3 regions of the Rossellomorea marisflavi genome follow, and region 2 is predicted to be linked to each of the others. Evidence: riboswitches for the same ligand, from Rfam matches in the RefSeq annotation. Region 2 holds a riboswitch; each other region holds the start of a gene.
What was found. Region 2 has a riboswitch for cyclic di-AMP ahead of kdpF (K(+)-transporting ATPase subunit F). Riboswitches for the same ligand answer to the same signal wherever they lie in the genome.
Positions count from the first base shown of each region.

Region 1 (6,408 bases), 280 kb from region 2:
ATGAAGAGCTTGGTGTGTGTTTTCCACAGGTGGAAATCGCCTATATCGCCCTTCATTTATTGGGTACCCGCCTTGTGACGGAGCAGCGGCTTGAAGTCGAGTATCTGCAAGATGCAAAAGGTGAAGGGTATGCCGTCCTTGTGGATGAAATCCTCCGGGCCGTCGAACAGGAATGGAAGATCCGCCTGACGGAAGATGAAGAACTGCGGGCAGCCCTCCTTATCCATCTGAAGCCCGCCATCAACCGATTCCGCTACGGCATGAATATCCGCAATCCCCTATTGGACGATATCAAGAAAAACTATCCCGTTGCATTCGAGGCAGGGGTCGTGGCCGGAAGGATCATTGATGAAAACATGGAGGTTCAGATCGACGAAAACGAGATCGGTTACTTGGCCCTTCACCTGGGAGCGGCCATGGAACGGCAAAACCTTGCCGGATCGGGGCCAAAGCGCGTCATCATCGTATGTGCATCCGGTGCAGGGAGCGCCCGTATGATCAAGTATAAGCTTCAATCGAAATTCCGCCATGAAATGGACGTAGTGGCCACCACTGAGTATTATCACCTGAAGAACCACAACTTGGATGAGATCGACTTCATCATCTCCTCCATTCCCCTGGAAGAAGACCTCCCCATACCCGTCATTCATGTAAGAACCATCCTATCAGGAGAAGACTATACCAGGATCCAGTCTCATCTGGATCTTCAGCCGCATTTACATCAGACCTATCTGAGGAGGGATTGCCTGTGGATAAACGAACAGTATTCCACCAAGGAGGACGTACTCTCCGGACTGACAGACAAACTGGTGAAAAAAGGGCTCGTCGATCCGACCTTTTATGACAGCGTGATGCAACGGGAAGAGATTGCCTCCACCTCTTTTGGGCCACTATTGGCCGTACCCCATCCAATCTCTCCACAGTGGAACGAGACCTTCCTTGCCATCTGTTCACTTGAAAAGCCTGTATTATGGAATGGCGAGCCTGTACAGCTTGTTTGTGTCTTGAATGTAAAAAAAGAAAGTACCGAAGATCTGCAGATGGTCTATGCCTTTTTAACCGACTTGGTGGAGAATCAGGAGCTCGTTCAACGATGCCTCAAGTCGCAGTCTGTAAGTGAACTGTGGCAGATCCTGACCGGTGTTTGAATGTGCCATCTATCCCTTTTGACCTGACCCGCCCTGAGCGGTATAATCTGGTATGAATGGCTTTAGGGAGAGGATGCACGTGCACGTCGAAGAAGTAAGGAAACATCTCCATGCTTTCAAGGATGATGCCGGCCAGGGAGTGAGCCGAAAGCTCGACCTCGAAAAGGAGGAGCGCCTCCTGAACAGGATGGCCGATCTGGAACCTTGCGATGAGTGTGAATCGGGGCTGATGGAGCTTGGAGAAGAGTATAAGAGATTGAGAGCAAGATTGCCTGAACTTGAAAAATCGGATGTTCGTTCACATAGGAAAGTGCTGAACAAGCTGCTGAATCATGTCCACAAGGTCCATAAGGTGGTGCCCCAAAACTACTATATCGGTGTATTCATGCCCCTTGGTCTGACCTTCGGGATGCTGATCGGCCTGGGATTCCTCGAGAATATGGTGTATGGGTTCACCTTGGGGATTTCAATTGGCATCGCTATCGGTGCCGGACTTGACGCGAAAAGCAAAAAAGATGGATTGACGTTTTAAGAGGAAGGATGACGATTGTGGTCATCCTTCTTTTTTGTTCTATTAAACGAGTGTTTGAGATCATGATCACCGGTTTATCAACAGGTTATCCACTTTAAACAAACGTTTGATTAAAAATGGCCTGCCGGATCCTTTCCTTTGCCCCTTTTCGCCACTTCTTCACAGCCTCGGGCGACACACCTTCCAGCTCGGCGATTTCGCTGATCGAGAGCATGTGGAGAGAATGAGAGATGACCCACTTCTTTTGATTAGGCGTAAGATTCCCGCAGTAGGAAAGGAGGGTTTCCAACGCGAGGGTATCCAGGTCGTCACCGCCTGCTTCCGTTGCTCCTTCCTCCAGTTCGACTCCGCGCTCTTCTTCCCTCGCTTCCCTTTTCAACTCAGTCAGGATCCGTCCCCTGATATAGGAATAAGCGAAGGACGTGAACGTTCCTTTAGAAGAGTCAAATTTTCCGTATGCCTCCCAGAGGGCGATCAAGCCGGTCTGGTAATAGTCATGATGATTCTTGTAGATGCGTAGGGTGTGGATGATTTTGTGGATCATCTGGCTGTACTGTTCATGGACGAGTTCAAATGGTTCCATTTCCTATTCCTTTTGAGCAGGCGCCGCTCTGTTTTCCCGGTATATCCACAGTAAGGGAGAAAAGGATGGGTGGCAAAAGACCCAATCAGCTCTACATCAGGGGATAAAGCTGCTTGGACCTGTGGATAAAGGAAGTTTCTTTTAAGAAAACCTCAAGTTTTCTGTTAATTTAAGAAAAATGAAAATTGATCTATGAATTTGTCAGAATTTATGGTGCGGTTATCTACACGGATATACAAATATTGCCACTTATTTCCTTTATGATAGAGTTCATAGATTGGAGGGACGAGTGAATGAGAATAGGATTGGTCATGTTGGGTCTACTGACCTCATCGGTTGTGATCGGGGGGAAGTATCACTGGGAAGGAGAGGTGAGGGAAGTGCAGGCTTCGGCCTACGCCTCCCATCAGGAAGTGCTGGAAGTAGAGAAGGCGAAAGCAGAGAAGAAGGCAGAAAACGAAAGGCACCGGCTGCAGGTGTTGGACCGGATCAATGGGTTGCCCCGTGATGTTCAACCGCTCTTCAGGGAAAAAGAGGCCCAAGGGAAACCCGTACGCATGATGATCGCCGGGGCGTCGTCCACATCGGACGAACCAGGAGCCTGGCCCGATACGGTGAAAAAGGCATTGACGAAAGAGTATGGAGAAGATCTCCTATCCGTCTCCGTCCATGAAATCGGAGGAAAGACATCGGAAGAGGTTAAGAACGAAGGACTTCATCTTCCACTGGCAAAAGAAAAGCCGGATCTCCTCCTTTTGGAACCGTTTCTTCTGGCGGATAATAGTCATATCGATATGAAGCAAAGGCTGAAGAATCTATCTTCCATCCTGGATGCGTTCAAGAAGGAGAATCCTGATATCATGATTCTACTGCAGCCCTCCAACCCGATTCCCGATGCTCACTACTATCCATTGGAAGAGAAGAAGCTGAGGGAGTATGCCAAGGATCATCACTATCCATACATAGATCATTGGAAGGCCTGGAATGACGTTGAATCCCAGGTGACAAAGAAGGAACTTCCGAATAAAGAAGGGAATGAAGTGTGGTCGTCCTTCATGGTGGATTATTTTGTGGATAAGTCCAATTGAACCTGGCATACGCCGGGTTTACTTTTTTGCCTAAAATAGATCTTTAGATGTGTGGATTACCCTGTAAAAGTTAAAAATGATAATAAATAACTATTCTGAAATATCTTTATTTAAAAAACATTTGACAGTCTATCGATTAAAGTTGTATATTATATTTTGTGGACTTCTAAATAAAACTTTATTAGGATAATAAAGTCAACCCACTACAACTAAATAGTATGGCTTAATCGATCGAGCGGAGGAATCATGCAAGTGGTATTTCGATACCTTGGGGTGCATCCTTTTACTAGGTAGGGAACTCTCAATCCCGAATCCGACAGTTAACTCCGTATGCCAGTTGAGAGAAAGAACCTTTATTTTTCAACCAAAAGGCTGTTCTTTCTTAAGAACGGTCTTTTTTTGCTTTACGCACATCATCTAAGAGGGGGACCATCTATGAAAAAAATTCGTTTCGGTTTAGCCACCCAGATCTTCGTCGGGTTGATCCTGGGTATCCTTGTCGGGGTCATCTGGTTTAATGACCCGCGTGTTGCTACGTACCTCCAGCCGTTGGGGGACCTTTTCCTTCGTTTGATTAAAATGATCGTCATTCCGATCGTCATCTCCACTCTCATCGTCGGTGTGGCAGGCACCGGGAATGGAAAGGCGTTCGGCCGCCTCGGGGCAAAAACGATCATCTACTTCGAGGTCATCACGACCGTCGCCATCATCCTCGGGATCATCCTGGCGAACGTGTTCCATCCTGGAAGCCACGTCAATCTTGGGTCTGTGGAGAAAACAGACATCCAATCCTATGTGGATACTTCTGAAAGTCAGCAAGACAAATCCATTGCAGAAACCTTCCTGCATATCGTTCCGACAAACTTCTTCCAATCCATTGTGGAAGGGGATATGCTGGCGATCATCTTCTTCTCCGTGCTATTCGGACTTGGAGTGGCAGCCATCGGTGAACGTGGGAAACCGGTCATTAAATTCTTCGACGCCGTTTCCCATGCCATGTTCCACGTTGTGAACATGGTCATGAAGGTCGCGCCACTCGGTGTGTTCGCTCTGATCGGGGTAACCGTTTCGAAATTCGGGATCGATTCCCTTGTATCACTCGGAAAGCTCGTCGGTCTCGTCTATGCGGCCCTGATCTTCTTCCTCATCGTCGTGTTGGGGCTGGTGGCCAAATGGGCCGGAGTGAATATCTTCACTTTACTCAAATATTTGAAGGATGAGCTTCTACTCGCCTTCAGTACATCAAGCTCCGAGACTGTCCTTCCACGCGTCATGGAGAAGCTTGAGAAGATGGGCTGCCCGAAGGCCATCGTATCCTTCGTCGTACCGATCGGGTACACCTTCAACCTTGATGGATCGGTCCTGTATCAGGCCATCGCTGCCCTGTTCCTCGCGCAGGTCTACGGCATCGACCTTTCCATCATGCAGCAGATCACCCTCATCCTTGTCCTTATGGTGACATCAAAAGGGATGGCCGCTGTACCTGGTACATCCTTCGTCGTCCTCCTTGCCACCCTTGGTACCATCGGGGTACCGGCAGAAGGCCTTGCCTTCATCGCAGGGGTCGACAGGATCATGGATATGGCCCGTACCGTCGTCAACTTAACAGGAAACACCCTTGCCGCTATCGTCATGTCCAAATCAGAAGGGCAGTATGACGCAGATCATGGAAATGAAGTCATGAAGGCTGGTTAGGAAAAAACCTCCGCTCAGGAATCGATTGAGCGGAGGTTTTTTGTTATGGATTCTTTACAAATCACTAATATCTCTTCCATATTCCCTTCATATCCAGGGGCTAGACTGGATGAAAAAGGAGAAGGATGTGGACCGCATGTTCCATTTGATTAAATCAGACTACAGGGCATATGGGTTATCCCCGAAAGGATTGATCATCAGCTTCTTCAATGCTTCGACCTTCTGGCTTGTCGTGATGTACCGGATGGGGCACGCCCTTCATGTAAAGCGGGTGCCGCTCATTCCCAGGATCCTCCGGTCGGCAGGGATCATTTTCTATGGTGCAGAGATTTCCTACGGTGCCGAAATCGGTCCCGGCTTCCGCATTGCCCACTCGGTTGGAGTGGTGATCGGAACGAAAGTGAAGGCCGGGGCGAACCTCGAGGTGTTCCAAAACGTCACGATCGGGGGGAGGGACCAGGAGCGGAATGGTCAAATCAAGCCGATCATCGGTGATAATGTGACCATCTTCACGGGGGCCGTCGTGGCCGGTCCCGTCATCATTGGGGATAATGTGTCAGTCGGAGCAAACTCAGTCGTGACGAAGGATATACAGCCGGATGTGATCGTTGCGGGAGCACCTGCCAGGCCGGTGGGGAAGGTAGAGGTGGCGCATTCTTTGAGGAGTATGAGCGTGTAGAAAAGACCGTCCAATTTCTTGGACGGTCTTTCCTATTGTATTGATCTATCAAGCAGTTCCAGCTTTCAGCAGCATTCCATCAAGGGGTCTCCCCATGATGTTTTCGGTCCAGGATGATGTTTCTAATAAAGCTGAAAGGGTGGTTCCAGTATCAATCCCCATCTGATGAAACATATTGACCATATCTTCGGTGCACACATTACCGACTGCCTTAGGGGCAAATGGACAACCACCGAGGCCGGAGATCGAAGAATCAAAGTGGCGGACCCCAGCCTGGTAGCCAGCTAACGTATTGGCAAGTCCCAGTCCTCGGGTATTATGGAAGTGGAGGCCGAGCTTCAGGTCTTCTCCAAACGCCCTGTGAAACATCTTCACCAGATCATGGACCTGCTGGGGGTTTGCCATTCCTGTTGTATCGGCAAGGGTGATCCCTGTGCATCCTGCTTGAAGGAAACGTTCAGCTACATGAAGGACAGTGCTCGATTCCACGTTGCCTTCGAAAGGGCATCCGAAAGCAGTGCCGAGAACCCCCAACACGTCCTTGGAGGCAGCGGTCCCTTCACGGATGACGTCTTCCAGCTCGGTAACTGATTGGGCTACTGTCCGTTTGACATTCTTGAGATTTAAGCTGTCGCTTGTAGTCGTGACAACATGGAGACAGTCGACATCCGTCGTAAGGGCCC
Region 1 is NZ_CP081870.1:3,696,973-3,703,380, reverse strand. It holds gene K6T23_RS19235 (BglG family transcription antiterminator) at 1-1,148, shown strand, start outside; gene K6T23_RS19230 (ZIP family metal transporter) at 1,228-1,680, shown strand; gene K6T23_RS19225 (sigma-70 family RNA polymerase sigma factor) at 1,775-2,263, opposite strand; gene K6T23_RS19220 (SGNH/GDSL hydrolase family protein) at 2,557-3,351, shown strand; cyclic di-AMP (ydaO/yuaA leader) riboswitch at 3,562-3,700, shown strand; gene K6T23_RS19215 (glutamate/proton symporter GltT) at 3,787-5,046, shown strand; gene K6T23_RS19210 (serine O-acetyltransferase) at 5,156-5,725, shown strand; gene K6T23_RS19205 (hydroxymethylglutaryl-CoA lyase) at 5,774-6,408, opposite strand, start outside.
Region 1: another riboswitch for cyclic di-AMP. It lies ahead of K6T23_RS19215 (glutamate/proton symporter GltT); the one in region 2 lies ahead of kdpF (K(+)-transporting ATPase subunit F).

Region 2 (6,408 bases):
CCTGCTTTTGGATATGGATGTAGCTTCCGCGATACGATCAACCTGGGCCAGGGCCGCTTCCGGACTGATATGGGGGTCAAGGCCTGATCCGGAATCGGTCATAAGATCCATCGGGACCTGATTGAGCGGAACGCTTGGATTCTCCTTTTTCCATTCTTGCAGGGTCCCCTCTACCCGCTTGATCAGTTCCGGATTAGAAGGAGCATAATTGTTGGAGCCCGATGCCGCTGCATCATATTCAATAGCCGATACCCGGCCGTGAAACAATGCGGGATCTTGAACGTTTTGGCCGATGAGCGCAGAGCCCACCGGGTGACCGTTTTCATAAATCAGGCTTCCATTCGCCCTTTCAGGCATCAAGAGTTGGGAAATCCCTGTCGCGGCAAGGGGATAGAGCAGCCCCCCAAGGATCATCGTCATGATGCTGACCCGGATGATCGGGCCAGCCAATCGTTGTTCTACCATTTTTCACGCCTTCTTCCGAATAGATTAGATTACGAGGGACATCATCAAGTCGATTACTTTTATTCCGGCAAATGGAGCCAGCATCCCACCGATTCCATAGATCAACAGATTCCGTCTCAACAGGATATCCGAGCGCACCGGCTTATACGCCACCCCTTTCATGGCCAAGGGCACGAGAAGGGGAATGATGATGGCATTGAAGATCAGGGCTGACAGGATGGCTGTGACGGGAGATGATAGCTTCATGATATTCAGTGCTTCCATCTCCGGGATGGCCGTCATGAACATGGCCGGGATGATGGCAAAATATTTGGCCACATCATTGGCGATGCTGAATGTCGTCAAGGCTCCCCTTGTCATGAGCAGCTGTTTGCCGATGGAAACCACCTCGATGATCTTCGTGGGGTCAGAGTCCAGATCCACCATATTGGCCGCTTCTTTCGCCGCCGTGGTCCCGCTGTTCATGGCGAGTCCGACATCGGCCTGGGCGAGGGCAGGCGCATCATTCGTCCCGTCCCCGGTCATGGCGACCAACTTGCCCTGTGACTGTTCAAACCGGATCACCTCGATCTTATCTTCCGGTTTACACTCGGCAATGAACTCATCCACTCCCGCTTCCCTGGCGATCGTTGCCGCCGTCAGCGGGTTATCACCCGTACACATCACAGTCTTGATCCCCATCTTCCTCAGCTGCTCGAATCGCTCCTTCATACCAGGCTTCACCGTATCTTTCAAATAGATCAGTCCGTAAATCCGATCATCCATGGCAACGGCAAGGGGAGTCCCCCCTACCCCGGCTATGGCTGTCGATTTCGCCTCCAAATCGGCTGGGATGGATCCACCTTGGGATTTCACCCAGGCCTTCACCGCATCGACTGCTCCTTTTCTTACCCTTCGACCGTCAGGAAGATCCAACCCGCTCATCCTCGTCTCAGCCTTGAAGTCGATGAATGTACCACCTGTGACCTCGGGGATGACGACTCCTCTTCCCTTCAAGAGCTCCAGCACCGACCGTCCCTCTGGCGTCTCATCTTTCAGGGAACTCATTCCTGCCCAGTAAGGAAGCTCTTCTTCCCCTTCCCCAGTCGGAATGATATCACTTGCCATACGGTTCCCGAATGTGATCGTCCCTGTTTTATCAAGGATGATGGTGTTGATATCCCCGGCTGCTTCCACCGCCTTTCCGGACATGGCCAGCACATTGAACTGTGTGACCCGGTCCATCCCGGCGATTCCGATGGCCGATAACAGCCCGCCGATCGTCGTCGGGATCAGGCATACGAGCAGGGCAATGAGGACTGCGGTATCTATCTGGAACCCAAGGTAGTTCGTGAAGAACGGGAGGGTCATCACCATGAACAGGAAGATCAATGTCAAACTGGTCAGGACGGTATTCAAGGTAATTTCATTTGGTGTCTTTTGACGCTCGGCCCCTTCTACAAGGGAAATCATCCGGTCCAGGAAGGATTCTCCCGGGTTGCTCGTAATCCGGATGGTGATGCTATCACTGACGACCCTCGTTCCTCCCGTCACGGAGTTGAAGTCCCCTCCTGCTTCCTTCATCACGGGAGCTGACTCCCCGGTAATGGCGGATTCATCCACCGATGCGATGCCTTTGATCACTTCTCCGTCACCCGGGATCCATTCCCCTTGGGAAACGATGACAATATCGTCGACTTTCAGTTTGTCAGAAGGCATGTGGTGGATCGATCCATCCTTCATCCTGACGTTAGCGATCATATCCTGCTTGGACTTCTTCAATGCCCCGGCCTGGGCCTTCCCCCTCCCTTCGGCCAAGGCCTCGGCAAAGTTTGCGAACAAAACCGTAAAAAGCAGGATGAGTGCGACCGAGAGAGAGAACCATGTTCCCGTCCCTCCTGGGCTTTGTGGTAAAAACACCTGGATGAAGGAAACGAAGAACCCGATTTCCACTACGAACATGATGGGATTCTTGACCATCCTTCTAGGGTCCAGCTTCATGATTGATTCTTTCAGTGCGTTCCATAATAACGTTAAGCCCTTGCTATTCTTTTCAACAGAAGGGGACGGCACCTCTCTTACCGGTGAGATGATGTCCTCCTCCTGATCCTTCAACAAATGGTTTCCCATTTCTTATCCCTCCAGCTTATAGTGTTAAATATTCTGCAACAGGTCCCAGCACGAGGACCGGGAAGAACGTCAGCGCTCCCACGATCATGATCGTTCCCACGAAGATGGTGCCGAATAGGGGAGAATCTGTACGGAAGGTTCCGATGCTTTCCGGAACAAGCCGCTTCTTGGCCAGGGATGCAGCGACAGCGAGCATGGTAATGACTCCGAAGTACCGCCCGATGAACATGACGATCCCCGTGGAAATGTTCCAAAATGGCGTGGCATCCCCCAGGCCTTCAAATCCTGATCCATTGTTGGCAGCAGACGACGTGAATTCATACATGACTTGCGTCAGTCCGTGGAACCCTTGATTGGAGATGGCATCCGTCCCTGCATGGACATAAAGGGCGATGGCCGATGCACCAAGTATGAGGAGCGGTTGGATCAGCATGGTGACGGCTATGAGCTTCATCTCGCGGGCTTCGATCTTCTTACCAAGAAACTCCGGAGTCCTGCCGATCATCAACCCCGATAGGAAAACGGCGATCAGGACATACATGATGACATTGAGGAACCCGGCACCCACACCACCGAATACGGCATTGAGGAGCATATTGGACAGAGCCAGCATCCCGCTCAAAGGCGTAAGCGTATCATGCATGGTATTGACCGCACCCGTCTCTGAAGCCGTCGTCACCATGGCATACAGGATCGACTCCCCGGGACCAAACCGGACTTCCTTCCCTTCCATGCTGGCCCCATTGATTCCAAGAGCATTCAATGCCGGGTTTCCATGCGATTCCGCCACCATCGACAGGGAGAGCATGACAACGAACATCATCATCATCGAGACGAATAAGAGGCGTCCTTGCTTCTCATTCCCAATCATCCTTCCATACGCGAAGGGAATCGCCGTAGGCAGAAGGAACATCAAAAGGATTTGGAGCATATTGCTGAACGACCCCGGATTCTCAAAAGGATGAGCCGAGTTGACTCCGAAGAATCCACCACCGTTGTTCCCGAGCTCCTTGATCGATAAGAATGAGCCTACGGGACCCCGTGCTATCTCCTGACTCCCACCATCCACGGTCTGCACGGTAACAGATGGTGAAAGCGTCTGTGGTACCCCAAGTGCCACGAAGATCAAGCCGGTGATGAACGCGAGGGGCAATAGCACCCTGGTGATGGAACGGATGAAATCAACGAAGAAATTCCCCGCCCCCTTTCCGGCTAACAACCGGATAAATGCCATCACCCCGCTCAACGCGGTTGCAGGTGCCGCGAACATCATGAAGAGAACGCCCGCCATTTGGGCGAGATACGACAAACCGGTTTCACCGCTGTAGTGTTGAAGATTGGTATTCGTCATGAAGCTGATGGCCGTATTAAAAGCAAGGGACGCATCCATCCCTTTGATCCCTGCCGGATTCAGGGGAAGTATCCCCTGAAGTCTGAAAACCAGGTACACAAGCGCGATCATGAATACGTTCGTCAGAAGCAGGGAAGCAGCATACCTCTTCCAAGTCTGATTGATCGCCCGGACACCACCGAGCCGGAAGAGGATGTTCTCTGCCGGGAGGAATACCCGGTCAAGGCGCGTCCGCTCCGTATTGAATGCCTGTGCAAGATAGAGCCCTACAGGCTTTGCCAATAGAATGACAATGAACATGATAAGTACAACTGAACCAATCGTGGAAACCACTTTCCTTCACCCCATATCAAAATTTCTCTGGATTTAGCAACACATAACACAGATAGACAACCAGGATCAGAGCGATCGCCAACATCATCATTTCTCTTCATCCTTTCCCGGTTCTACAATGGATCCGGACCATTTCAATAGTCCTGCCATCGCCATGGTAAGCAAGCCCATCATGACCATCATCCAAACATCCCACATCTTGATTCCTCCTTTACTTTTTGGCCCAGTCAGAAAAAAATAGACCAACGCACACTTCTTCCCCATGTGAAAATCATGAACATGATCTTCATAGAATTGGAGAAAAAGCACACATTGGTCTACTTAATGCCCAGCAGGCTTCATGCCTTCTTTGCATTCTGTCTTCCACGTATTCTTTTTCGTATAGGCATAATAAAAAGACCTACATACACAGGCTGCCCCTCACGTCACAGATGTCTGCAACAAGAGATGCCCCCTGATTAAGGCGGTCTTGTGGACCTCCTTCGCTTTAGCCGACGAAGTTAGCTGACGGGTAGGATGGCGAAAGAGTTTTCTCATCCCTTCTACACAGTAGAATTAACCCCAAAAAATTGGTTCCTCCGCTCTCTTTCGAGATTAGGCCGGTTGATGCTGTTGTTTATGAAATTGATATTACTCCGAGTTCATTCCGTTGTAAACGACGAAAAACCAGAGAAAACAGTCATATTCAATCAAAATAATAAAAATTAACTTTATTTACTCCGTATTACTCACTCAATCTCATTATTTCTATTCTTATAAAACAAAAAAATAGGATTGACTTCCCCTACCTTATGGACGTACGATTGTCGTTGAAAAGACGCAAGCGAAATTCAGGAGGATCATATGGCAACGAAAAAACGATTAGAGGCCGAGCTGAGCGAAGCCTTCATCAAGCTCCAAAGGGAATTGATCGGGAGGGGACCACAGGAGACGAGGACCTACATCGTCGAAGATATGGTGATTGCACGGTTCAAGGGCGTCCTCACCGTAGAAGAAAAGCATCTGGTGGAACATGATAATGGACGGAAGCTCGTGAAGCAGATGAGGCAGATCCTCCGGGAGATGTACGGGGAGAAGTTCGAAGACGTCGTGGAAAAGCTGACGAACTGCCACGTCCTTACAAGTCATAGCGACATCAGCACCAGGTCAGGTGAAAGGATCGAAGTGTTCGTCCTTGACCGGAATCTCGAGAAAGACCTGACTCAATAAAAAAATGCCGCAGGGATCGATCCCTGCGGCTGATTCTGCGTTATTGGTTACCTTGTTTCACCCAGCCAGCGACGGTGACGGTACGTTTTGCCTGATGCTTCACGGCAGGCTCCACGTTTTCGACCATATTTCCTTCCTGGTCGACGGTCACACTCGTTCCGTATGGGTTTCCTCCTGTTGTAAAGAGGACAGGATCTGTGTATCCAGGGGATGCCACGATTGCTCCCCAGTGGTGCATCGTCGTGTATAGAGACAGGATGGTTTGCTCCTGGCCTCCGTGTGGATTCTGGGCTGACGTCATGGCACTGACCACTTTGTTGGCAAGCTTGCCGTTGAACCAAAGTCCGCCTGTTGTATCGATGAACTGTTTCACCTGTCCAGGCACGTTTCCGAAACGGGTCGGGATGCTGAAGATGATGGCATCTGCCCATTCAAGATCTGCAAGCGTCACTTCCGGAACATCTTTCGTTGCCTCCACATGTGCTTTCCAGGCCGGATTGGATTCAATGGCACCTTGTGGCGCTGTTTCAGGCACCTTCAGTACTTTCACTTCTGCTCCGGCTTCCTTCGCACCTTCTTCCGCCCACTGGGCCATTTTGTAGTTGGTACCTGTTGAACTATAATAAATCACTGCTACTTTTACGTTTTCCATCGTTGTTTCCTCCTTTTGTTGTGTTCCGAATAGTTTACTGAAAAATCCCATGTTCATTCTCCTCTGACTCTAGATGTGCTTCATTCAATCCGGGCGTTTGATCGTGAAGGTTTCACCGATCTTGGCATAGTCATTCCCTGCCAGACGGCTGACGGCCTGGAGCTTCTCCTTATCGATACGGCCGTTTTCATACAGGTCCTCACGGATATGGAACTTCACGATCCGACCGATGACAAGATCGGCTCCCCCCGCAGTGACAATCTGCTCCAGCACGCATTCCATCCGTACT
Region 2 is NZ_CP081870.1:3,412,227-3,418,634, forward strand. It holds gene kdpC (potassium-transporting ATPase subunit KdpC) at 1-465, opposite strand, end outside; gene kdpB (potassium-transporting ATPase subunit KdpB) at 490-2,574, opposite strand; gene kdpA (potassium-transporting ATPase subunit KdpA) at 2,591-4,225, opposite strand; gene kdpF (K(+)-transporting ATPase subunit F) at 4,275-4,349, opposite strand; cyclic di-AMP (ydaO/yuaA leader) riboswitch at 4,733-4,869, opposite strand; gene K6T23_RS17880 (Na-translocating system protein MpsC family protein) at 5,102-5,467, shown strand; gene wrbA (NAD(P)H:quinone oxidoreductase) at 5,508-6,170, opposite strand; gene K6T23_RS17890 (flavin reductase family protein) at 6,204-6,408, opposite strand, start outside.

Region 3 (6,408 bases), 130 kb from region 2:
GGACGTACGCCGCCTCAGGAGAGAAATCTTCTTTCGTATAAGCGGGAATGTCTCCCGGTGACTCTATTCGATGGATGGTTCCGATTTTTCCCGCTTCCTTGACGGCTTTCTTCGACCAGCTTCCCGTCACGATGTAGTCAGCGACACCATGTTCCGCAAGAAGATTCATCGGGATCATGGAAAACTGCAGAGAGGCGCCTCCTTGAAGAAAAAGAACTTCATACTCTTCAGGAATGTCCATAAGCTCCCTCAGCAATGCTTCAGCACCCTGGATGATTTCTTCGAACGGACCGGAACGATGACTCAACTCCATGACAGACATGTCAGTCCCGCTGTAGTTCAATAATTCTTTTTGTACTTTTTCCAATACTGGACGGGGAAGAACCGCTGGACCTGCAGAAAAATTGAACACTTGCTTCAACAAAAACACCACCTGCACATTCGTTCAGAATTTTCCCAAAGTATAAGAAGAAACACGGTATCCGTCAACAACCCTGACGAACGAAGAAAACGCTTACGAAGTAAGATTTTAAGAGATAGCGCAAAAATCGTTGGGTTCTTATTGTTTTTGGAATAATCACTTAACCATAAAAAATAAGACAGCAAAAGCTGCCTTATCCTGTCAGTATATCTTCTTTTGGATAGCGGATCTTCTCTTTACCCGGCCGTGAGAGGGAGTAGGCGAGTGTCAACGGACCCATCTTCCCTGCGAACATGACGAAGATGATGACCCACTTCCCGACGGTGCTCAACTCCGGACTGAAGTTCATGGACAAGCCCACGGTTCCGAAAGCCGATACCACTTCGAATAGTAGCGTGAGGAAATCCGCTCCTTTTTCCGAGATGGTAAGGATGAACAGGGACCCTACCACCAAAAGGACGCTAAGCGTGGAGATCGCAAGGGATTTCAGGATGACCGATTGATCAATGGAGCGCCGGAAGATCTTGACTTCTTTTTTATCCCTCAAGAAGGCACCGACCGCTAGAAGGATCATCAGGAATGTCGTAAGCTTGATCCCCCCGCCTGTAGAGGCGCTCCCTGCTCCGATAAACATAAGAAGGACTGTAAAGAAAAGAGTCGGACTTTCCATTTCCCCGTAATCAAGTGTATTGAACCCTGCCGTCCTCGGTGTAACTGCCTGAAAGTAGGAAGCCAACCCTTTGTCACCGAGAGAAAGAGGGCCGAGGGTACCCGGGTTATTATATTCCAGGACGAAGATGACGATCGTTGCCACAACATTGATCAACAGCGTACCCAAGATCATGATTTTCGAATGGAGGGACAGCTTCTTGAACGTACGGGATTTCCATGCGTCCACCAACACCGTGAACCCCACTCCGCCGATAATGAAAAGGAATGATAGCGTGAAGGTGATGACGGGGTTCCCCACAAACCTCATCATGTTGTCGGGCCACAAGCCGAAGCCGGCGTTATTAAAAGCAGAAACAGAATGGAACAGACTATAAAACAACCCTTCTGACCACCCGTATCGGGGCACCCACTGAGTAGCGAGGAACGTCATTCCGATCCCTTCCACCAGCAATGAAAAGATGAAAAGGTATCTCACGAGCATGATCACCCCTCCAACAGAGGTCTGATTCAACGACTGCTGTAGCAACAGCCTTTCCTTGAATCCGATTTTCTTCCCGAGCATCATGACGATAAGGACGGCGAACGACATGATGCCCAGTCCCCCAAGCTGTATGAGGCACATGACGACAATCTGGCCGAAAACGGTGTAGACGGAGCCGGTATCGACAACGGCAAGCCCCGTCACCGTCATGGCTGAAGTTGTGGTAAAAAGGGCTTCGAGCCACGTGATTGGCTCAGTCGTCGAGATGGGAAGCTTCAACAGAGCCATTCCCACCATGATGAAAAAGGCGAAGACCGCCACCAGCAGCTGCGGTGGACTTAAATGAATGACCCTGTATTTCATGGTTATACCCCTTCTTTTTCGAATCGATTGATATCGCGATTATGTCCGATGACAATCAACAGATCTTCCAGTTCAACCGTATCGTCAGCGCTAGGTGAGACAATGACTTCATCCCCGCGATGGATGGCAATGATATTGCATCCATACCGTGCCCGGACATCCAGGTCCATGAGCGTGCGGTTCGCGACTTTGGATGAAGCCCTGACCTCTACGATGCTGTGCTCCTTAGAAAGCTCGATGTAATCGATGATTTTCTCCGATGTCATATGGTGAGCGATTTTCTTCGCCATATCCCGTTCAGGATGGATGACCTTATCGGCACCGATCCTTTCAAGCACTTTTTGATGATACGCGTTTGAGGCCTTCACCCAGACCTCCTTGACACCCAGCTCTTTCAGAAGCAGTGTCGTCAGGATGCTCGCCTCCACGCTTTCCCCGAACGAAACGATCACGTGATCGAAGTTACGTAGTCCCAGGGACCTCAAAACGGACTCATCCATGGCGTTGGCCTGGACGGCGTGTGTCGCCACATCCGCGTAGCGCTGAACGACCTCTTCGTGCAGATCGATTGCCAGTACCTCTGTATCAAGCCTGCTCAATTCCTCCACCAGGTTCCCCCCGAATTTTCCAAGGCCGATAACGGCGAATTGCTTCTTCATGATGTACTCCTCCAACTGAACGTTACTGATATTTTCGTATCTTTTGTTGTTTTCTACTTGTTCATTCATCTTCCATGATGAATCGTGCTGATTCAAAAAATGACGGCACAAAAAAGACCGCAGGAACTAAGCCTGTGGTCATCGTCAATGCGATTCCAAGGTTCATTCACTCCCATTTACGCTTACGAGGTTAGCTGACGGATTCGGGCCATGGAAGCAGCCCTACCTTAAAAGGATTCACCCCTGTATGAACTCGGGTCCCCCGCTTCTGTAAAGAATTAAGCGATGATATGATCAAAAGCAACCAGCTTTGATGATAGATATATTACTCCTAGACCCATTCGTTGTCTATAACTATTTTAGTCTTTTTTTCGCGGAAAATGAGATATGGATGAACCACCATCATTTACTTGCTCCGCCCATGGTTTCGAAGCCTTCATTTGGGGAATATTGCTTATAAAATGCAAACTGAAGGGAAGAAGTAGCCATGGCTGACATTACATCGGTCCTGCCTTCCGGTAAGGACAATTCAAAGGATATCAAACCCTGGATCAGGGGGTTCGCCCGCATAGGATTCATATCAAGGGGGCTCGTCTACATGCTGATCGGCGCCCTCGCCGTCATGGCGGCATTCGGAGTGGGCGGCAGCACATCCGACTCGAACGGGGCCTTCGCAGCCATTGCATCAAAGCCTTTCGGTGAGGTATTATTATGGATCGTCGGCATCGGACTTCTCGGCGTGGTCATCTGGAGCCTCATCCAAGCCATTACCGATCCCGAATACCACGGGGACCAGGGAAAATCCATCGTGCGGAGGGTGACCCACATCTTCACGGGTGCCGCTTACGGGATCCTCGGCTTCAATGCCATCGCCATCGCCCTTCACGCCAAAGGCGGCTCCAGTTCCGAGCAGACCATGTCTGCAAAGCTCCTATCCCAACCTTTCGGTCAGTGGATCGTGGGCATCGTCGGGCTGGCCATCATCGGATTCGCCCTTCACGAACTGTACTCTGCGTATACAGAAAAATTCGCGAAGCAGTTCAAGAAAGGCAGCATGTCAAAGCACGAGTGGAAATTCAGCAAAAGGACAGGAAAAATCGGCCTCACTGCCCGAGGCATCGTATTCCTTCTCGTAGGCTACTTCTTCATCCGTACCGCCATCACGGCTGATCCCGATAAAACCAAGGGACTGGACGGGGCACTATCCGAAATTGCCCAGCAGCCTTTTGGACAATGGCTGCTCGCCATCGTGGCAGCTGGACTGTTCCTCTACGGGGTCTTCGAGATCCTCAGAGGGAAGAATCGACATTTAAGCATATTCTAAGCCCATCACCGGGCTTTTTTATTTGAAAAGAGGTATCAACTATGAAGACATTATGGACGAAATACAAGAGCATATCCCTGATCACGAAAATCACCGTCGCCCTGATCCTCGGGGTCATAGCAGGCGTGACCTTCGGAGAGCACGCCGCCTCCATTTCCATCCTGGGGGACATCCTTATCCATCTCCTGTCGTTCCTGATCATCCCCCTTATCCTCTTCACACTCATGACAGGTGTGAACCAAACAAGCATCAAGGAACTCGGGAAAACGGGGAGCAAAGTGTTCCTTTACTATCTTCTTTCATCCGCCTTCGCCATCATCGTGGGGTTGGCTGTCGCGAGCATCTTCCAACCAGGGACCGGAATGGAGCTCGACCAATCCCAGTCATTCGATGTTCCCGATGATCCGGGCTTGAAAAGCGTCTTCCTGTCGATCATTCCAGACAATATCATAAAAGCCTTCACAGAGCTTAACCTGTTGGGGATCATCTTCACTGCCATCGTGTTCGGGACCGCCATCTCCTATTTGCGTTCCACGAAAGAATACGGTGAACTGGGGGAGCACGTATTCAAAGTCATCGAGGGACTCAATGAAGCGAGTCTCGCCATCATGAAGGCGATCCTGCACTATCTCCCTATCGGCATTTTCGCCATCATGGCCAAAACGGTCGGAGAACAGGGTGCAGGGACACTACTATCCCTCGGCAACATGATCATGGTCCTGTATATCGCACTCATCGTCCAGCTGCTTCTCTACACCGTTGCCATGATCATGGTCAAGATTAACCCCCTTTCGTTTTATTCAAAGGCACGCACTCCCATGATCACTGCCTTTGTGACACAAAGCAGCACCGGCACCCTTCCTTTATCTCTTCAGGCAGCCAGGTACATGGGGATTCCTAAAAGCCTCTATGGATTAAGCCTTCCCCTCGGGGCGACAATCAACATGGATGGTGCCGCGATCCGCATTGCGGTATCCGCGGTCTTCGCCGCAAACGTCGTCGGTGATCCGCTGAGCCTGACAGATATGGCTCTCGTCGTGGTCGTCGGAACCCTTGCCTCCATTGGAACGGCAGGCGTACCGGGAGCAGGCATCCTCATGATTGCCACGGTGTTCACCCAAATCGGCCTTCCCATGGAAGCCGTTGCCCTCCTGACCGCCATAGATGCCCTCGTAGGCATGGGCTGCACTGCCATCAACATTACCGGTGACCTTGCAGGAACGTCGATCATTCATCGGTTGAGCGGTAGAAAGAAATAGCGAAAGAGGCTGTCGTTATGTGCGACAGCCTTTTTGGTAGGGATAAAAATGAGGAGATTGGGGTGGATATTGTTTTCTACTACACAGGTATCAGAGTTGATTGGAAAGTGGGGAACACCTTTCGTCCCCCTAGCTTTAACCGTGATTCCTATTTGTTGCCTGCTTGTGTATGGGACCGTTCCTTTTCGCTGCAGACGCCTGCTTTCCTGCGGGAAGGGCGTCAATCCTCCTCGTGTCTGCGGGGTCTTGCCACTCCTTCTTTTCCGCTGGAGTCAGGCGTCTTCCGCTTCAATCCACTCTTAAGTTGGGGATAAAGTGAGCGTTTACTTCTTCTGCAAGTTATCAGAGCCAATTGGTTTATCAGGGAGACGCTCTTCGTTACCCAAACCGGTTTCCTTCATGATAGTGTGCTTCGGTATGGGACTGTTCCTTTCCGCTACAGGCGCCTGCTTTCCTGCGGGAAGGGCGGCAAGCCTCCTCGTGCCTGCGGGGTCTTGCCACTCCTTCTTTTCCGCTGGAGTCAGGCGCCTTTCGCTTCAATCCACTCTTTGGTTGGAGATTAGGGATAAAGGAACCTTAGACTGGTGGGTCAATTGTAAGGAATAAGTCTTTCTCATACGATTTTGGGAAGGATGAGGATGGTATCCCCATCATAAAGTGCAGCGATACGGAACGGTTCTCTCTTTTCACTCCAGCCTCTACCTGCTAGTTGGGAATGAAGATAGCCCTGTCACCAACTCCTTTGAGTAGAGCACTCCATCTGCCTACCACTAAAACGTGCAGTGCAGCGGAGGGAGACCGATTCCAACGGGAAATAGCGGGCAGGGTGAGACCCCGCAAGCATGAGGAGGCTCATCGCACGCCCCGTGGAAAGCGGGCTCCGTAGCGAAACGAAACGGTCCCATCTTTTCACATCACCCCATAGCAACTAAATTGTATGGAGGTAGCCCTCTTGAAAACTCTCATAGGTGTAGTGTAGAACTGAATCAAGCTTCTACCACACAGTGCAGTGAAGCGGAGGACGGCCGACTCCCGCGGGAATAGAGGCATGGTTGAGACCCTGGAGGCGCAGCCGAAGCGGCTCAACTGCCTCCCCGCAGGAAAGCGGCCGTCCGCAGCGGAACGGAACAATCCCCTCTACCCACCACCACAAAACAAAGCTTATCCAGACCCCTACCACCAACAAAAAAATCCCCCACCGGCATCAAACCAGCGAGGGATTTCCCTTA
Region 3 is NZ_CP081870.1:3,543,006-3,549,413, forward strand. It holds gene serC (3-phosphoserine/phosphohydroxythreonine transaminase) at 1-421, opposite strand, end outside; gene K6T23_RS18535 (TrkH family potassium uptake protein) at 615-1,937, opposite strand; gene K6T23_RS18540 (potassium channel family protein) at 1,940-2,596, opposite strand; cyclic di-AMP (ydaO/yuaA leader) riboswitch at 2,761-2,891, opposite strand; gene K6T23_RS18545 (DUF1206 domain-containing protein) at 3,084-3,920, shown strand; gene K6T23_RS18550 (dicarboxylate/amino acid:cation symporter) at 3,962-5,179, shown strand; gene K6T23_RS18555 (chromate transporter) at 6,406-6,408, opposite strand, start outside.
Region 3: another riboswitch for cyclic di-AMP. It lies ahead of K6T23_RS18540 (potassium channel family protein); the one in region 2 lies ahead of kdpF (K(+)-transporting ATPase subunit F).